2 linked regions of the Pararhizobium sp. A13 genome follow. The protein of the gene in region 2 binds, or shares a complex with, the protein of the main gene of each other region. Links are inferred from orthologs where the notes say so. Each region holds a gene or a part of one and is shown on either strand. Other genes may lie near its edges.

What was found. The genes of interacting proteins can lie anywhere in the genome.
Region 1: the proteins of ccmE (region 2) and ccmB are in contact, whole or in part, in a solved structure (PDB 8CE8), measured with the Escherichia coli proteins. The link is inferred for Pararhizobium sp. A13 from one-to-one orthologs.

Annotation. Positions count from the first base shown.
Region 1 is NZ_CP149510.1:743,974-751,169, reverse strand. The notes cover bases 1,465-4,235. They hold ccmB (heme exporter protein CcmB), read left to right. Parts: upstream 1,465-2,405; coding sequence 2,406-3,065; downstream 3,066-4,235. Other genes in these bases: WI754_RS03575 (DsbE family thiol:disulfide interchange protein), read left to right, coding at 4,057-4,235; ccmD (heme exporter protein CcmD), read left to right, coding at 3,890-4,060; WI754_RS03585 (heme ABC transporter permease), read left to right, coding at 3,126-3,887; ccmA (heme ABC exporter ATP-binding protein CcmA), read left to right, coding at 1,466-2,104. In the rest of the region: aconitate hydratase AcnA, read right to left, coding at 1-1,199; more of WI754_RS03575, read left to right, coding at 4,236-4,653; WI754_RS03570 (DUF2585 domain-containing protein), read right to left, coding at 4,884-5,498; WI754_RS03565 (septation protein A), read right to left, coding at 5,495-6,169; signal recognition particle-docking protein FtsY, read right to left, coding at 6,234-7,196. UniProt on the Escherichia coli protein: Required for the export of heme to the periplasm for the biogenesis of c-type cytochromes.
Region 2 is NZ_CP149510.1:2,352,284-2,359,683, forward strand. What follows is about bases 2,315-5,289. They hold ccmE (cytochrome c maturation protein CcmE), read left to right. Parts: upstream 2,315-3,563; coding sequence 3,564-4,016; downstream 4,017-5,289. Other genes in these bases: WI754_RS11465 (hypothetical protein), read left to right, coding at 2,315-2,316; ccmI (c-type cytochrome biogenesis protein CcmI), read left to right, coding at 2,413-3,567; WI754_RS11480 (heme lyase CcmF/NrfE family subunit), read left to right, coding at 4,013-5,289. In the rest of the region: two-component system response regulator FeuP, read left to right, coding at 1-205; WI754_RS11460 (ATP-binding protein), read left to right, coding at 279-1,673; more of WI754_RS11465, read left to right, coding at 1,867-2,314; more of WI754_RS11480, read left to right, coding at 5,290-6,001; WI754_RS11485 (cytochrome c-type biogenesis protein), read left to right, coding at 5,998-6,459. UniProt on the Escherichia coli protein: Heme chaperone required for the biogenesis of c-type cytochromes. Transiently binds heme delivered by CcmC and transfers the heme to apo-cytochromes in a process facilitated by CcmF and CcmH.

The DNA.
Region 1 (7,196 bases), 1.6 Mb from region 2 along the record:
GAGCCAGCGAAACCGGATGCGATGTTTTCGAGCGGGATGCGGCCTTCCGGACGCTTCGGGCCGGCCATGGCCGGAACGACGTCGCCGAGGTCGAGTTCGAGCGTGTCGGTGAAGACGAGCTCGGCGCCATCACCGTCGCGCCACATGCCTTGCGCCTTCGAATAGGCTTCGACCAGCGCGATGCGCTGTTCTTCGCGGCCGGACATGGTCAGGTAGTTGATGGTTTCGGAATCGACCGGGAAGAAGCCGCAGGTGGCGCCGTATTCCGGACCCATGTTGCCGATCGTCGCGCGGTCGGCGAGCGTCATGTTGTCGAGGCCGGGGCCGAAGAATTCGACGAACTTCGAAACCACGCCCTTCTTGCGCAGCATCTGCACGACCATCAGCACGAGATCGGTGGCGGTCACGCCTTCCTTGAGCTTGCCGGTCAGCTTGAAGCCGATGACCTCGGGCAGCAGCATGGAGACCGGCTGGCCGAGCATGGCGGCTTCGGCTTCGATACCGCCGACGCCCCAACCGAGGACGCCGAGACCGTTGATCATGGTCGTGTGGCTGTCCGTGCCAACGCAGGTGTCCGGATAGGCGATGATTTCGCCGTCTTCTTCCTTGGTCCAGACAGTCTGGCCGAGATATTCGAGGTTCACCTGGTGACAGATGCCGGTGCCGGGAGGAACGACGCGGAAATTCTTGAATGCCTGCTGGCCCCACTTCAGGAAGCGGTAGCGCTCGCCGTTGCGCGCGTATTCGAGCTCGACGTTCTTGGCAAAGGCCGTCGGCGTGCCGAATTCGTCGACGATGACGGAGTGGTCGATGACGAGGTCGACGGGAACGAGCGGGTTGATCTTTTCGGGATCACCGCCGAGCGAGACCATTGCGTCGCGCATCGCTGCGAGATCGACGACGGCCGGAACGCCGGTGAAGTCCTGCATCAGCACGCGGGCCGGGCGATAGGCGATTTCGTTTTCTTCAAGGCCCTTGTTATCAAGCCATTCGGCGACGGCAAGGATGTTTTCCTTGGTGACCGAGCGGCCGTCTTCGAAGCGCAGCAGGTTCTCGAGCAGAACCTTCATCGAATAGGGGAGCTTGGAAACGCCGGCAAGGCCGTTCGCTTCGGCTTTCGGCAGGCTGAAATAGACATAATCTGTGCCGTTGACCGAAAGCGTCGACCGACAATTGAAACTGTCAAGGGATTTGGACACTGGATACCCCGTTCCGTTTGATCGCCAAAGTGACGTACGAACGCCCGAGCGCATTTTATGCGCAGTATGGGATGCGGGTACGGCCATTTCCGCTGTCCGTACGTGGAAATCATTCCATGTTCGGCGCAAGGATGAAATTCACGCCGACCGCTGGCGTGTTGGGGCGGTTATAGATAATTTCTCCGGAACGTGCCAGACCAAGGGCGACCAATTTGAGACAATTTTTTTGCGTTGCGACGAACGTCGTAAAAGGAATGTGAATGCCGATCAGTCTCGTCGTCGAAGGCCTCAGTGCGAAGCGCGGCGAGGACCTGATTTTTCACGACATTTCGTTCATTCTTAAGGCCGGACAAGCCCTTATCGTGACGGGCGCGAACGGGTCGGGCAAGTCGACGCTGCTGCGCGTTCTGGCAGGCCTTCTGGCGTCGGAATCTGGCACGGTGCGACTGGACGGAATCGCGTCGGAAATCGGCCATCCGCGCGAGCTCTGCCACTATCTCGGCCATCGCAATGCAATGAAGCGTGAGCTGACCGTCGAGGAGAATCTGTCCTTCTGGAAATCCTTCATGGGTGATTCGACCGGCGGGTCCGGGACGGGCGTTGAGGAAGCCACCGAGGCGCTGGGTCTCGGCGGCATCTCGCACCTGCCGTTCGGCTATCTCTCGGCAGGTCAGCAGCGGCGCATGGCGATGGCCAAGCTGCTCGTCGCCTATCGCCCGATCTGGCTTTTGGACGAACCGACGGCGGCGCTGGATGCGAGTGCCGACCGGTTGTTTGCCGCTCTGGTGTCGCGCCATCTCGTCGCGGGCGGCATCGTCGTTGCGGCAACGCACCAGCCATTGGGGGTGGAGGCGAGGGAGTTGCGGATGACGGGGTTTGCGGGTGTTGCGGGGGGATTGGTTTGAATATCGAGTTTGCCGCAATCACCCCCTTCTGCCCTGTCGGGCATCTCCCCCTCAAGGGGGGAGATCGGCTGGCGCTCTCCCGTGCCATCACCCCTCATCCGGCCTTTTGGGCCACCCTCTTCTCCTCGTTGGGGAGAAGAGGGTGGCTGCGGCAAGCCCACGGAGAAATCCCCACGTCTCGTATCAACGAAACATTGGGTTCGAAGGAGCCGCGGCAAACTCCCTCTTCTCCCCAGCGGGGAGAAGGTGGCCCCAAGGGCCGGATGAGGGGGGCTTTGCATCTTGGTTCGGAGTTCAATGCATGACCTCTCTCTTCCTCCGCGACCTCAAACTCGCCATGCGCGCCGGCGGCGGGGCGTTGATCGGCGTGTTGTTCTTCATGACGGTCGTCGCCGTCGTTCCGTTTGCCGTCGGCCCCGATCTCAATCTTTTGTCGCGGATCGGGCCGGCGATCCTGTGGATTGGCGCTCTGCTTGCCTCGCTGCTCGGGCTCGACCGGTTGTTCCAGGCGGAGCGCGAGGATGGCTCGCTGGACCTGATGCTGATGCAGGAAACGCCGCTGGTGCTGACCGTGCTGGTGAAGTGCCTGGCGCACTGGACGGCGACCGGCCTGCCGCTGGTGATCGCCTCGCCACTGCTGGGGCTGTTCATGAACATGAACGAGCTTGCGATCGGCGCGACCATGCTGACGCTGCTTGCCGGCACGCCTGCCATCACCCTCATCGGGGCTGCCGGTGCTGCCGTTGCGGTGACGCTGCCGCGCGGCGGTCTGCTGGTGTCGATCCTGGTCCTGCCGCTTGCCATCCCCGTCCTGATCTTCGGGGTCAGCGCTGCCTATGCGGCCGTCGAGGATCCCGCGCCGTTCTTGCCGCCTTTGCTGATATTGATCGCAATTACGCTGTTCTTCGCCGTGATCGGACCGCTTTCGGCGGCATTGGCGCTGCGATCCGCGTCGGACTGACGCAAATGTGATCGAAACGTCTTCATTGAAGAGAGAGGCCTTCGGCGTTAAAGAAGCATCATGAGCGAAAACAGTCTGGCCATCCGCAAATTCAGCGACCTTGCCAATCCCACCCGGTTTCTTGGCCTGGCGGCGCGCGTGCTGCCGTGGCTGGCCGCGCTGACTGCGGCATTTTTCGCGGTTGGCCTCTACCTCTCCTTCACCACCGAGGGCGATTACCAGCAGGGCGAGACGGTACGCATCATGTATGTGCATGTGCCTGCCGCCTGGCTGTCGATGATGTGCTACACGGTGATGGCGGTCTCGGCGCTCGGGACGCTGGTCTGGCGGCATCCGCTGGCCGATGTTTCTGCCCGCGCCGCAGCGCCCATCGGCGCCTGCTTCACGTTTCTCGCGCTCGTCACAGGTTCGCTCTGGGGCAAGCCGATGTGGGGGACGTGGTGGGTCTGGGACGCGCGGCTGACCTCTGTTTTCGTGCTGTTCCTGATGTATCTCGGGCTGATCGCGCTCAACCGGGCGATGGACGATCCGGGCAAGGCGGCCAAGGTGTCGGCCGTCTTGATCCTCGTCGGTTTCGTCAATATCCCGATCATCAAGTTCTCGGTCGAATGGTGGAACACCCTGCATCAGCCGGCGAGTGTTCTCAGGCTCGGCGGCTCGGCCATTGATCCGGAGTTTTTAGCGCCGCTGCTGGTGATGGCGGTTGCCTTCACGCTGCTGTTCTTCACCCTACACATCGCCGCGATGCGCAACGAAATCTGGCGCCGCCGGGTGACCTCGATGCGCCGGCAGGCGGCCCGCAGCGCCGGCCGGGAGGTCTGATCATGATGACCCATACGGCCTACGTCGCCGCCAGCTATGGCGTCGCCGCCGTTACGGTGGCGGTCCTTATCCTTTGGGTATGGGCCGACGGGCGCGCCCGCCGCCGCGAATTACGGGCGCTGGATGATGCCGGCATCCGTCGTCGTTCGGCGCAGCCGGGAGAGGCGCAATGAGCGTCGAGACGGAAAATGCCCGGCCGGGGAAGATGCGCATCGTCTTTGCGGCTCTCCCGCTTTTGATCTTTGCCGGGTTGGCGGCGATTTTCTGGAGCCAGCTCGATTCCGGACGGGATATCAGCGAAATTCCGTCCGCGTTGATTGGCACCAAGGCACCGTCGCTGGACCTGCCGCCGCTTGAAGGCGCTGCCTTCAAGGGTGCTGCCATGCCGGCGCTGACCGATGCGGCGGTCAAGGGTAAACTGACGCTGGTCAATGTCTGGGCGTCCTGGTGCGTGCCCTGTCGCGAGGAAAACCCGATCATCCTCGAGCTGGCCAAGGATCCCCGGCTGACGGTGGTCGGGATCAACTACAAGGACCAGACCGAAAACGCGCTCAGGTTCCTCGGCGAACTCGGCAATCCGTTTTCGGCGATCGGCGTCGATCCGCGCGGCAAGGCGGCGATCGACTGGGGCGTTTATGGAATCCCGGAATCCTATCTGGTCGATGCGTCGGGGACCATCGTCTACAAGCGGGTAGGACCGTTTGACGAGCGCAGCCTGAAGGAAGGGCTTTATCCGGCGATCGAGAAGGCCGCGGCTGCGAAGTAGCAGCCATGCCGCTAAGGACGTCAGGCATTCCTTTTTCCCTCATTACCGGGCTTGTCCCGGTAATCCAGCCACGCGATGTCCATCGCGTGAAAGAGCCTTTGCCCAAGGACTTGGGCGCGCCGGATCCCGGCCACAAGGGCGAGGATGAGGGGAGAATGGGGCGTCCTCTGGGTAGCACAGTCGGGTTTTGCCGGCCGGTAGCTCTGCCAGGCTTGCGTTCGATCACGCTTTCAAAGAACCGGGACTGCGAGCACGCTCTGCGCGCCGCCTTGCCAAGCCTTCACTGCCTCCAGCGGATAAACCAGCATCAGCACGTTCAAGGTCAGGTTATCGCGGATCAGCCAGCCGGTGAAAATCTCGAAGAAGATGGCGATGGCAACCGTGGCTGCAACCGGCGCGCGCCAGGCAAACAGGAAGCCGAGCGCCATGAAGGCGGTGTCCATCACCGAATTCAGGATGCTGTCGCCGTAATAATCGAGCGAGATCGTCGCGGTGCGGTAACGGTCGATGATGATGGGCGAGTTTTCCAGTAGTTCCCAGCCGACCTCGATCACCAGTGCCAGAAGCAGCTTGGCGGCGATCGGCTTGCGGCGCAGCAGGAGATGGGCAAGGCCGTAGAACAGGAAGCCGTGGATGATGTGCGAGGGGGTGTACCAGTCCGCCAGGTGCTGCGAATTGCCGGGGCCGTTGGCGACCGGCTCGAACAGCTTTACATAGCCGCATTCGCAGATCGGGATACGGCCCATCCAGTACATGATGACGGGCTGCAGGACGACGATGGCGGCGCAGACCGCAAGCCAGAGGGTCTGCCGTTGCGCGTTGCGCGGGGCGTCGATCGCGCTCACTTGCCGGCCTCTTCCGGCGGGTTCAGCGAGTGCTTCATGATCAGCGGCATCTGGAACATGGTGAAGGCGAGCGTGATGGGCATGGTGCCCCAGACCTTGAACGCGACCCAGAAATCATCGGCGGCCTTGGCGTCGGGCAGGTAGTAGGCATTGGCGCCGCGCCAGGCGATCTCGTTCAAGACGGCGAGGAACAGGAAGAACACGCCCCAGCGCAGGGTCAGCTTGCGCCAGCCTTCCTCATCGAGTTGGAAGGCGGCATTGAAGACATAACCGAGCAGCGATTTGCCGAAGGCAAGGCCGCCAAGCAGCACCACGCCGAACAGCGTGTTGATGATGGTCGGCTTCATCTTGAAGAAGAGTTCGTCCTGCAGGTAGATGCCAAGACCGCCGAAGACGATCACGACGATGCCCGATATGAAAGGCATCAGCGGCAGGTGGCCAAGCACGACCTTGGAAACGACGAGCGAAATCACCGTCGCCGCCATGAACAGACCGCTGGCGATGAACAGCGGCCCGCCGAGCACGGACAGAACCGGAAAATTCGCGGCCAGCCATTCGCCGCGTAGGTTGGCGAAGAAGAACACGAGCAGCGGCCCGAGCTCCAACGCCAGCTTGAGCATCGGGTGGTGCCGGTCGGCGGCGGTGGGCGTGATATCGCTTTCGAATTTCATCGGATCGGTCAAACCTGGTTCGTTTCGCCTCGCCATGGACGTCTCCCACGGCATATCTGTGGCATCAATGGGCAATCCCGGCAATGGCATGGGCAAAATCGCTGGCCTCGAAGGGTTCGAGATCATCGACGCCTTCGCCGACGCCGATGAAATAGACCGGCAGCTTGTGCTTGGCGGAGATGGCAACAAGGATGCCGCCGCGCGCCGTGCCGTCAAGCTTGGTCATGATCAGCCCGTTGACGCCGGCGACGTTGCGGAAGATCTCGACCTGGTTCAGCGCATTCTGGCCGGTGGTCGCGTCGAGTGTCTGCAGCACGGTGTGCGGCGCATCGGGATCAAGCTTGCCGAGCACGCGGACGATCTTTTCGAGTTCCGCCATCAGTTCGGCGCGGTTCTGCAGCCGGCCGGCGGTGTCGATGATCAGGACATCGCTCTTCTTCAGTTTTGCTTGCTCGAAAGCCTCATAGGCAAGGCCCGCAGCATCCGCCCCGAGTTTCGAGGAGACGATGTCGGACTTGGTGCGTTCCGCCCAGATCTTCAGCTGCTCGATCGCTGCCGCTCTGAATGTGTCGCCGGCAGCGAGCATCACCTTCAGGCCCGCGCCCGAAAGCTTGGCCGCAAGCTTGCCGATGGTCGTCGTCTTGCCGGTGCCGTTGACGCCGACGACGAGGATGACATGCGGCTTGTGGGAAAGATCGAGCTGCAGCGGCTTGGCGACGGGGGCCAGCACCTTGGTGATCTCGGCCGCCATGATACGGGTGACGTCCTCGCCGGTCACGTCCTTGCCGTAGCGCTCGGAGGCCAGCGTGTCGGTGACGCGCAGTGCCGTTTCGACGCCGAGATCGGCCTGGATCAGCAGGTCTTCGAGGTCCTGCAGCGTCTCGTCGTCGAGCTTGCGCTTGGTGAACAGCGCGGTGATCTGGCCGGTGAGCTGCGAGGAGGTGCGGGCAAGGCCCTGGCGCAGGCGCTGGAACCAGCTGAGTTTCTGTTTCGGTGCCTCGGGTTCCGGCGCGGGCTCGGCACGACC
Region 2 (7,400 bases):
GATGCACCATATGGGACAGGTGGTATCGCGCACGGAACTGGTCGAGCATATGTACGACCAGGATTTCGACCGCGATTCCAACACGATCGAGGTTTTTGTCGGTAGATTGCGCAAGAAGATCGGCAACGACCTGATCGAGACCGTGCGCGGCCTCGGCTATCGCATGCAGGCGCCGGGCATGGCCAGCAAGGAAGCGAAATCCTGAGCGGGATCGACATGACTGAAACCAAGGGTCTTTTCGCGTTCGATACGCCGGAGCATGACGGGCGCATGTGCCCATGAGGCTTCGCCCGCAATCTCTTACCGCCCGCGTTCTGCTCGTCTCCACTGTCTGGGCCGTGGCGGCGCTGGTGGTGATCGGCGTGGTGATCTCGGCGCTCTACCGGCAGGGCTCGGAGCGTGGCTTTCAGGATCTGTTGCGCGCGCAGCTCTACAACGTCATCAACTCTATCGTCGTCAACGACAAGTCGGTACTGGCCGGCAGTCCGCAACTGGGCGACCTGCGGTTTTCGCAGCCGCAGACCGGCTGGTACTGGATCGTCGAGCCGATCGGCGAATTCAATACGCCGCCTTTGCTGTCCACTTCGCTCGGCTCGGGCAAGCTGCCGATCGCAAGCCTCGACGAAGTTCCCTTCGATATTCGCTACGAGCGCTTCTACACGACGGTCGATTCCTTCAAAAACGAAGTCGAAGTGGCCGAGACGGAAGTCGTGCTTGACATCCAGGGGCATACGGCCCGCTTCCGGGTTGCGGGCAATCGCGACGTGCTGGAAGCCGACATCAACGATTTCAACCGCAATCTCTATCTGGCCCTGTCGATCTTCGGTTTCGGCGGTCTCGGCATGAATGCAATGGCCATTCTCTTCGGCCTTCGGCCGCTCGATCAGGCGCGGCGGTCGCTCGAAAAGATCCGTGGCGGCGAGAGCGAGCGGCTGGACGGCGAGTTTCCGCGCGAAATTCAGCCACTGGCGAGCGAAGTCAACGCGCTGATCGACAGCAACCGCCGCATCATCGAGCGTGCCCGCATGCAGGTTGGCAATCTCGCCCATTCGCTGAAGACGCCGATTGCTGTTCTCATGAACGAGGCGCGGGTGCTCGAGGCGCCGCATGGCGACCTCGTCAAGGCACAGGCCGACGCGATGCAGTTGCAGGTTCAGTCCTATCTCAACCGGGCGCGGATCGCCGCCCAGCGCGAGTCGGTGCTGGCGCGCACGGAAGTGGAGCCGGTTCTGGAGCGGCTGGTGAGGGTCATGCGCAGGCTGCATCCGGAAAAGACCTTCGTGCTGACGGTCTCGCCGCCGGGCCTCATCCTCGCCATGGAGCAGCAAGATGTCGAGGAAACGCTCGGAAACCTCCTGGACAATGCCGCGCGTTACTCCGCCGACCAGGTTCGCGTCACGGCGCACATCGCATCGGAGGGGCTGCAGGGCAAGGACCCGGGGCGGCGGAACTGGATTACCATCGAGGTCGATGATGATGGCCCCGGTCTCGAACCGGACCAGATTGCCGTTGCGATCAAGCGGGGTAGGCGGCTGGACGAAAGCAAACCCGGCACCGGTCTCGGGCTTTCGATCGTCAGGGAAATTGCGGGGGAATATCAGGGGACGCTCGACCTGTCGCGCGGCGATCGTGGCGGGCTGAGTGCCCGGATCCTGCTGCCGGCTGTCTCGTGATGGGACGCTTTGAAAACCTTGCGTGACTTTTTTGACAGAGTCGCAGGCAAAATCTCGAAACGGTTCGGCTTTGGGCTCTCCGTTTGTTGCCTGCCCAAGCGCGGAATGTAAAAAGACAGTCAGCCATGGAATCGGCTCTGAGGCCGGCCATGATCTGCCGATACAACGGAAATCGCGAGAGCTGCCCCGCACGATGAAGAACCAGGCCCGTTTCACGACGCTTTTTTCGGCTCCTCCGGCTGCGTGCCTGATTGCGTCGGCTCTGCTTCTGAGCGGCTGCGGCACCACTTCGCGCGATGCCGGCAAAACTGGCGGCACGGTGACATCGAATACGTCCGCTTCCTATATCGCTGCCCTTGGTGGCGGGGTGATCGGGCGCACCGCGGGGCTTTCGATCAGTAAGGCCGATCGCCAGCGGGCACTCGAGGCGGAATACCGTGCCTTGGAAGTGGCACGTGGCGGCCAGCCGGTCGTCTGGGAGGGATCGGGCATCAGCGGTTCCGTCGTTGCCGCCGCACCCTACCAGGTCGGTTCGCAGAACTGCCGCCAATACAGCCACACGGTGACGATCAAAGGGCAGGACAGCGTCGCGCGCGGCGCCGCCTGCCGCAACCCGAATGGCACCTGGACACCGCTGACCTGACACGATCCGCGCGATGTTGCGGCGAAACGCCTCAAATTTCCGTCATTTCCCGTTTTCCGATTGGAATGGCGTTGTCCGCATAGTAATTGAGCGCACATGCTGTTCTGGATCCTTGTTGCCACCCTGACGGCGGCTGTTGCCGCTGTCCTGCTGCTTCCGCTGCTACGTGCCGCCGCCGGCGCAGAGGTTCCGCAATCCCATGACGTCGAAGTCTATCGCGACCAGCTCGAGGAGCTGAAGCGCGACGAGAAAAATGGCCTGATTTCCGGCGAGGACGCGGAATTTGCGCGCGCCGAGGTGGCGCGCCGGCTGCTTGCGGCGACGGACGCGGTGAAGGCCGCGGGACCCGCTCAGCCAGCGCGGCGGGGCAACCGGCTGGCGCAGCTCGCCGTCATTCTTATCCTGCCTGCCATTGGCCTCTGTCTTTACCTACGCACGGGAAATCCGGACGTACCGGATGCGCCGCTCGCTGCGCGCCTGGCGAACCCGGGCGATGACATGAATATCCTGATCGCGCGGGCCGAGCAGCAGCTTGTCGCCAATCCGGAAGACGGAGCAGGTTGGGATGTTCTGGCACCGATTTATTATCGCAGCGGCAGGATCGAGGATGCTGCCGCAGCTTTCCGCAATGCGCTTCGGATTCTCGGGCCGACGCCCGCGCGTCTCGGCGGCTATGCCGAAAGCCTGATCGCGATTTCTGGCGGCTTGATCACCAACGAGGCGCAGGAGGCGCTGCGCAAATCGCTGGCGATCGAGCCGAACGACCCACGCGCGCAATTCTATCTGGCGCTTGCCTTGAAACAGGAAGGCAAGGCGCCGGAAGCGCTCGCGGCGTTCCAGCAGATCGTCAAGGCATCGCCAGCCGATGCGCCGTGGCTGCCGCTGGTCAATGAACATATCGCCAGCCTCAAGGGCGATGGCGCAGCACCCTCCGCGGATCAGGCGGGGAGCGCATTGGGCGGTCCTACGGCCGACGACGTCGCGGCAGCGCAGACCATGAATGCCGGCGACCGGAATGCTATGATCGAGGGTATGGTGGAGAGCCTTGCCGAAAAACTGAAGGACGATCCGAAGAATTTCGAAGGATGGATGCGGATCATCCGTTCCTATTCAGTGCTCGGTCAGAAAGAGAAGGCCGCCGAGGCCTTGAAACAAGGTTTGAGTGCCTTCCCGGCCGAGGGCGAGCAGGGCAAACAATTGCTGGCTTTGGCAGGCGAACTTGGCCTGACGGCCGATGGAGGCGTGAAGTGACCCGCAAGCAGAAGCGTCTGGCGATCATCGGCGGCGGCGTCAGCTTCATCATCGCGGCCGTGCTTCTGGTGATGTTCGCCTTCAGCCAGGCAGTTGCCTATTTCTACGTTCCCGGCGATCTCGCCAAGGCGCATCTGGCACCGGGCACCCGCATTCGGCTGGGCGGGCTGGTCGAGGCGGGGTCGGTCAAGCGCGGCGATGGCATGACGGTGAGTTTCAGCGTTACCGATACGCTCGAACGTGTGCCGGTGACTTACACGGGCATTCTTCCGGATCTCTTCCGCGAGGGGCAGGGCGTCGTCGCCGAAGGTGCGTTTGCGGCCGGCAGCCCGGTTTTCGTGGCCGATACGGTGCTCGCCAAGCATGACGAGACCTATATGCCGAAGGACGTGGCGGACCGGTTGAAGGCGCAGGGCGTGTCGCTCGGGGGCAAGGAAAATATCCAATGATCATCGAGTTCGGTCATTATGCGCTGGTTCTGGCGCTTGGCGTGTCGGTGTTGCAGGCGATCATGCCTGTTTTCGGCGCGGTGCGTGGCGACCGGGCCCTGATGGAGATCGGCACGGTCGCGGCCAAGGCGACCTTCCTGCTCGTCGCCCTCTCTTTCGGCGTTCTGACCTATGCCCATGTGACGTCGGATTTTTCCGTCCAGAACGTCTGGGAGAATTCGCATTCGCAGATCCCGCTGATCTACAAGTTTTCCGGTGTCTGGGGAAACCACGAAGGCTCGATGCTGCTGTGGATGCTGATCCTCACCTTCTTTTCGGCCCTGGTCGCGGTGTTTGGGGATAACCTGCCTGACACGTTGAAGGCCAATGTGCTTGCCGTTCAGGCCTGGATTGCCAGCGCCTTCTCGCTGTTCATCCTGTTGACGTCGAACCCCTTCAACCGGCTCATCGACGCGCCGGGCGAGGGGAGAGATCTCAATCCGGTGTTGCAGGATATCGGCCTCGCTATCCATCCACCCTTGCTTTACCTCGGCTATGTCGGATTTTCCGTCTGTTTCTCCTTTGCTGTGGCGGCCCTGATCGAGGGGCGCATCGATGCGGCCTGGGCGCGCTGGGTGCGGCCCTGGACGCTGGCTGCCTGGACCTGCCTGACGGCGGGAATCGCGATGGGATCCTACTGGGCCTATTATGAGCTTGGCTGGGGCGGTTGGTGGTTCTGGGACCCTGTAGAGAACGCCTCCTTCATTCCCTGGCTTGCCGGGACCGCGCTGCTTCACTCCGCGCTGGTGATGGAGAAGCGCGAGGCGCTGAAGATCTGGACCGTGCTGCTTGCGATCATGACCTTCTCGATGTCGCTGCTCGGCACGTTCCTTGTCCGCTCCGGCGTGCTCACCTCGGTTCACGCCTTTGCGACCGATCCGACGCGCGGCGTCTTCATTCTGGTCATTCTGATCCTTTTCATTGGCGGCGCCTTCTCGCTGTTCGCGTTCCGCGCCGCGCGTCTCAAGGCGGGCGGTCTGTTCGCGCCGATTTCGCGCGAGGGCGCACTGGTTCTCAACAACCTGATCCTGACGACGGCCGCAGCCACCGTTTTGACCGGTACGCTCTATCCGCTGGTGCTGGAAGCGCTGACGGGCTCGAAAATCTCGGTCGGACCACCCTTCTTCAACATGACGTTCGGGCTGTTGATGCTGCCGCTGCTCCTGGCGGTGCCGTTCGGGCCGTTGCTGGCCTGGAAGCGCGGCGACCTGCTGGGGGCTGGACAGCGGCTCTTCGCGGCGGTGGCGATCGGCCTGGTTGCCGGCTGCGTGATTTATTATGCACGGCATGGTGGGCCGGTCATGGCCTTGTTCGGGCTTGCGCTGGGTGCGTACCTGATTGCCGGATCGCTGACGGAACTGTTGCTGCGATCCGGCATCGGCAAGGTGGCGGGATCTGTTGCACTGCGCCGGCTCTCAGGGTTGCCGCGCTCGGTTTTCGGGACGGCGCTGGCGCATATCGGTCTTGGCGTGACGCTGATCGGCATCGTCGCGGTGACGGCCTTCGAGACCGAGCATATTGTCGAGATGAAGCCCGGCATGACCATGGATGCGGGTGGGTATACGTTGCGTTTCGACGGATTGCGGGATGGCAAGGGGCCGAACTACACCGAGCAGTCAGGGCACTTCACCGTCATGCGGGCGGGAGTTGTCGTGACCGAGGTCTGGTCGGCGAAGCGGCTTTATACGGCGCGGCGGATGCCGACTACCGAAGCCGGCATCCGGACGTTCGGCGTGAGCCAGCTCTATGTGTCGCTTGGCGACGGCATGGCGGATGGCGGTGTCGTGGTGCGCATCTGGTGGAAGCCGATGATCCTCTGCATCTGGGGCGGTGCGCTGTTCATGATGGCCGGTGGCGCGGTGTCGCTGAGCGACCGGCGTCTGCGGATCGGGGCGCCGGCGCGGGCGAAGAAACAGAAGAAGCCGGTTCTGGAGCCAGCGCAATGATCCGGCGGCTGGTCTTCGTTTTAGTCATGCTGCTGTCGGCGTCGCCAGTATTTGCCGTTAATCCGGACGAGGTATTGGCCGATCCGGCGCTTGAGGCGCGGGCGCGTGCTTTGTCGGCGCAACTGCGCTGCATGGTGTGCCAGAACCAGTCGATCGACGATTCGAATGCGGAGCTTGCAAAGGATCTGCGCATTCTCGTGCGCGAACGCATCACCGCAGGGGATTCGGATGACGCCGTCATCGACTATGTCGTGTCGCGCTATGGCGAATTCGTTCTGCTCAATCCCCGTTTTGAGACGAAGACCTGGCTGCTGTGGGGAGCGCCGATCGTCTTGCTTTTGGCGGGCGCGGCCGCGATGATCGTTTCTGCGCGGCGCAGGACCGGCAAAGCGACCGGCACGCCGCTGTCGGACGAAGAGCGGGCAAGGCTGGATGCGGTGTTGAGGAAAAGTGAGTAGTGAGTAGTTGCAGGGCTCCGCCGATTGAAGAGCCTTTTCCACCGACTACCGACTACCGACTACCGACTACCGACTCTCCACCCAACATTACCAAAAGTTCATTCTTCGGACACAAGTCAGTAAGGTGCGTTCGACTATTCCTTTCTCAACGGCTGTTCCTCCAGTCAGCCAGACACATGAAGAGAAAAGGCAAATCGAATGTTTACGACAAACGCACTGCGTCCTTCCCTCAAGACCGCTCTGAAGACCTCGACCGTCGCGGGTCTCGCGGCTGTCCTGCTTTCGACCGGCATTCCCGCCGCCGTCACCTATTCCTTTGCCGCTCCGGTGAAGATCGAAGCGCCGCAGGTTCCGAGCTTCGCCAACGTGGTCGATGCCGTTTCGCCGGCTGTTGTCTCCGTTCGTGTTCAGTCCCGCGCCAACCCGGTTTCCGACGAGGCCAGCAACGGTTTCAGCTTCGATTTCGGCGGCCGTGGTCTGGACGAACTTCCCGACGATCACCCGCTCAAGCGCTTCTTCAAGGAATTCGGCGGCCCGAACGGCGGCCAGGATAACGACAAGCGCGCCGAGCGGGGTCATGGTCCGCGCGACAGCCTGGCCGTCTGCGCCCGACATCGCAGGGTTCCGGCTTCTTCATCTCCGAGGACGGCTATCTCGTCACCAACAACCACGTCGTTTCCGACGGATCCGCTTTCACTGTCATCATGAATGACGGCACAGAACTGGACGCCAAGCTGGTGGGCAAGGACAGCCGCACCGATCTCGCCGTGCTGAAGGTCGATGACAAGCGTAAGTTCACCTACGTCAACTGGGCTGACGACAGCAAGGTTCGTGTTGGCGACTGGGTCGTCGCTGTCGGCAACCCGTTCGGTCTCGGTGGTACGGTGACTTCCGGTATCATTTCGGCACGCGGCCGTGATATCGGTTCCGGTCCTTACGAC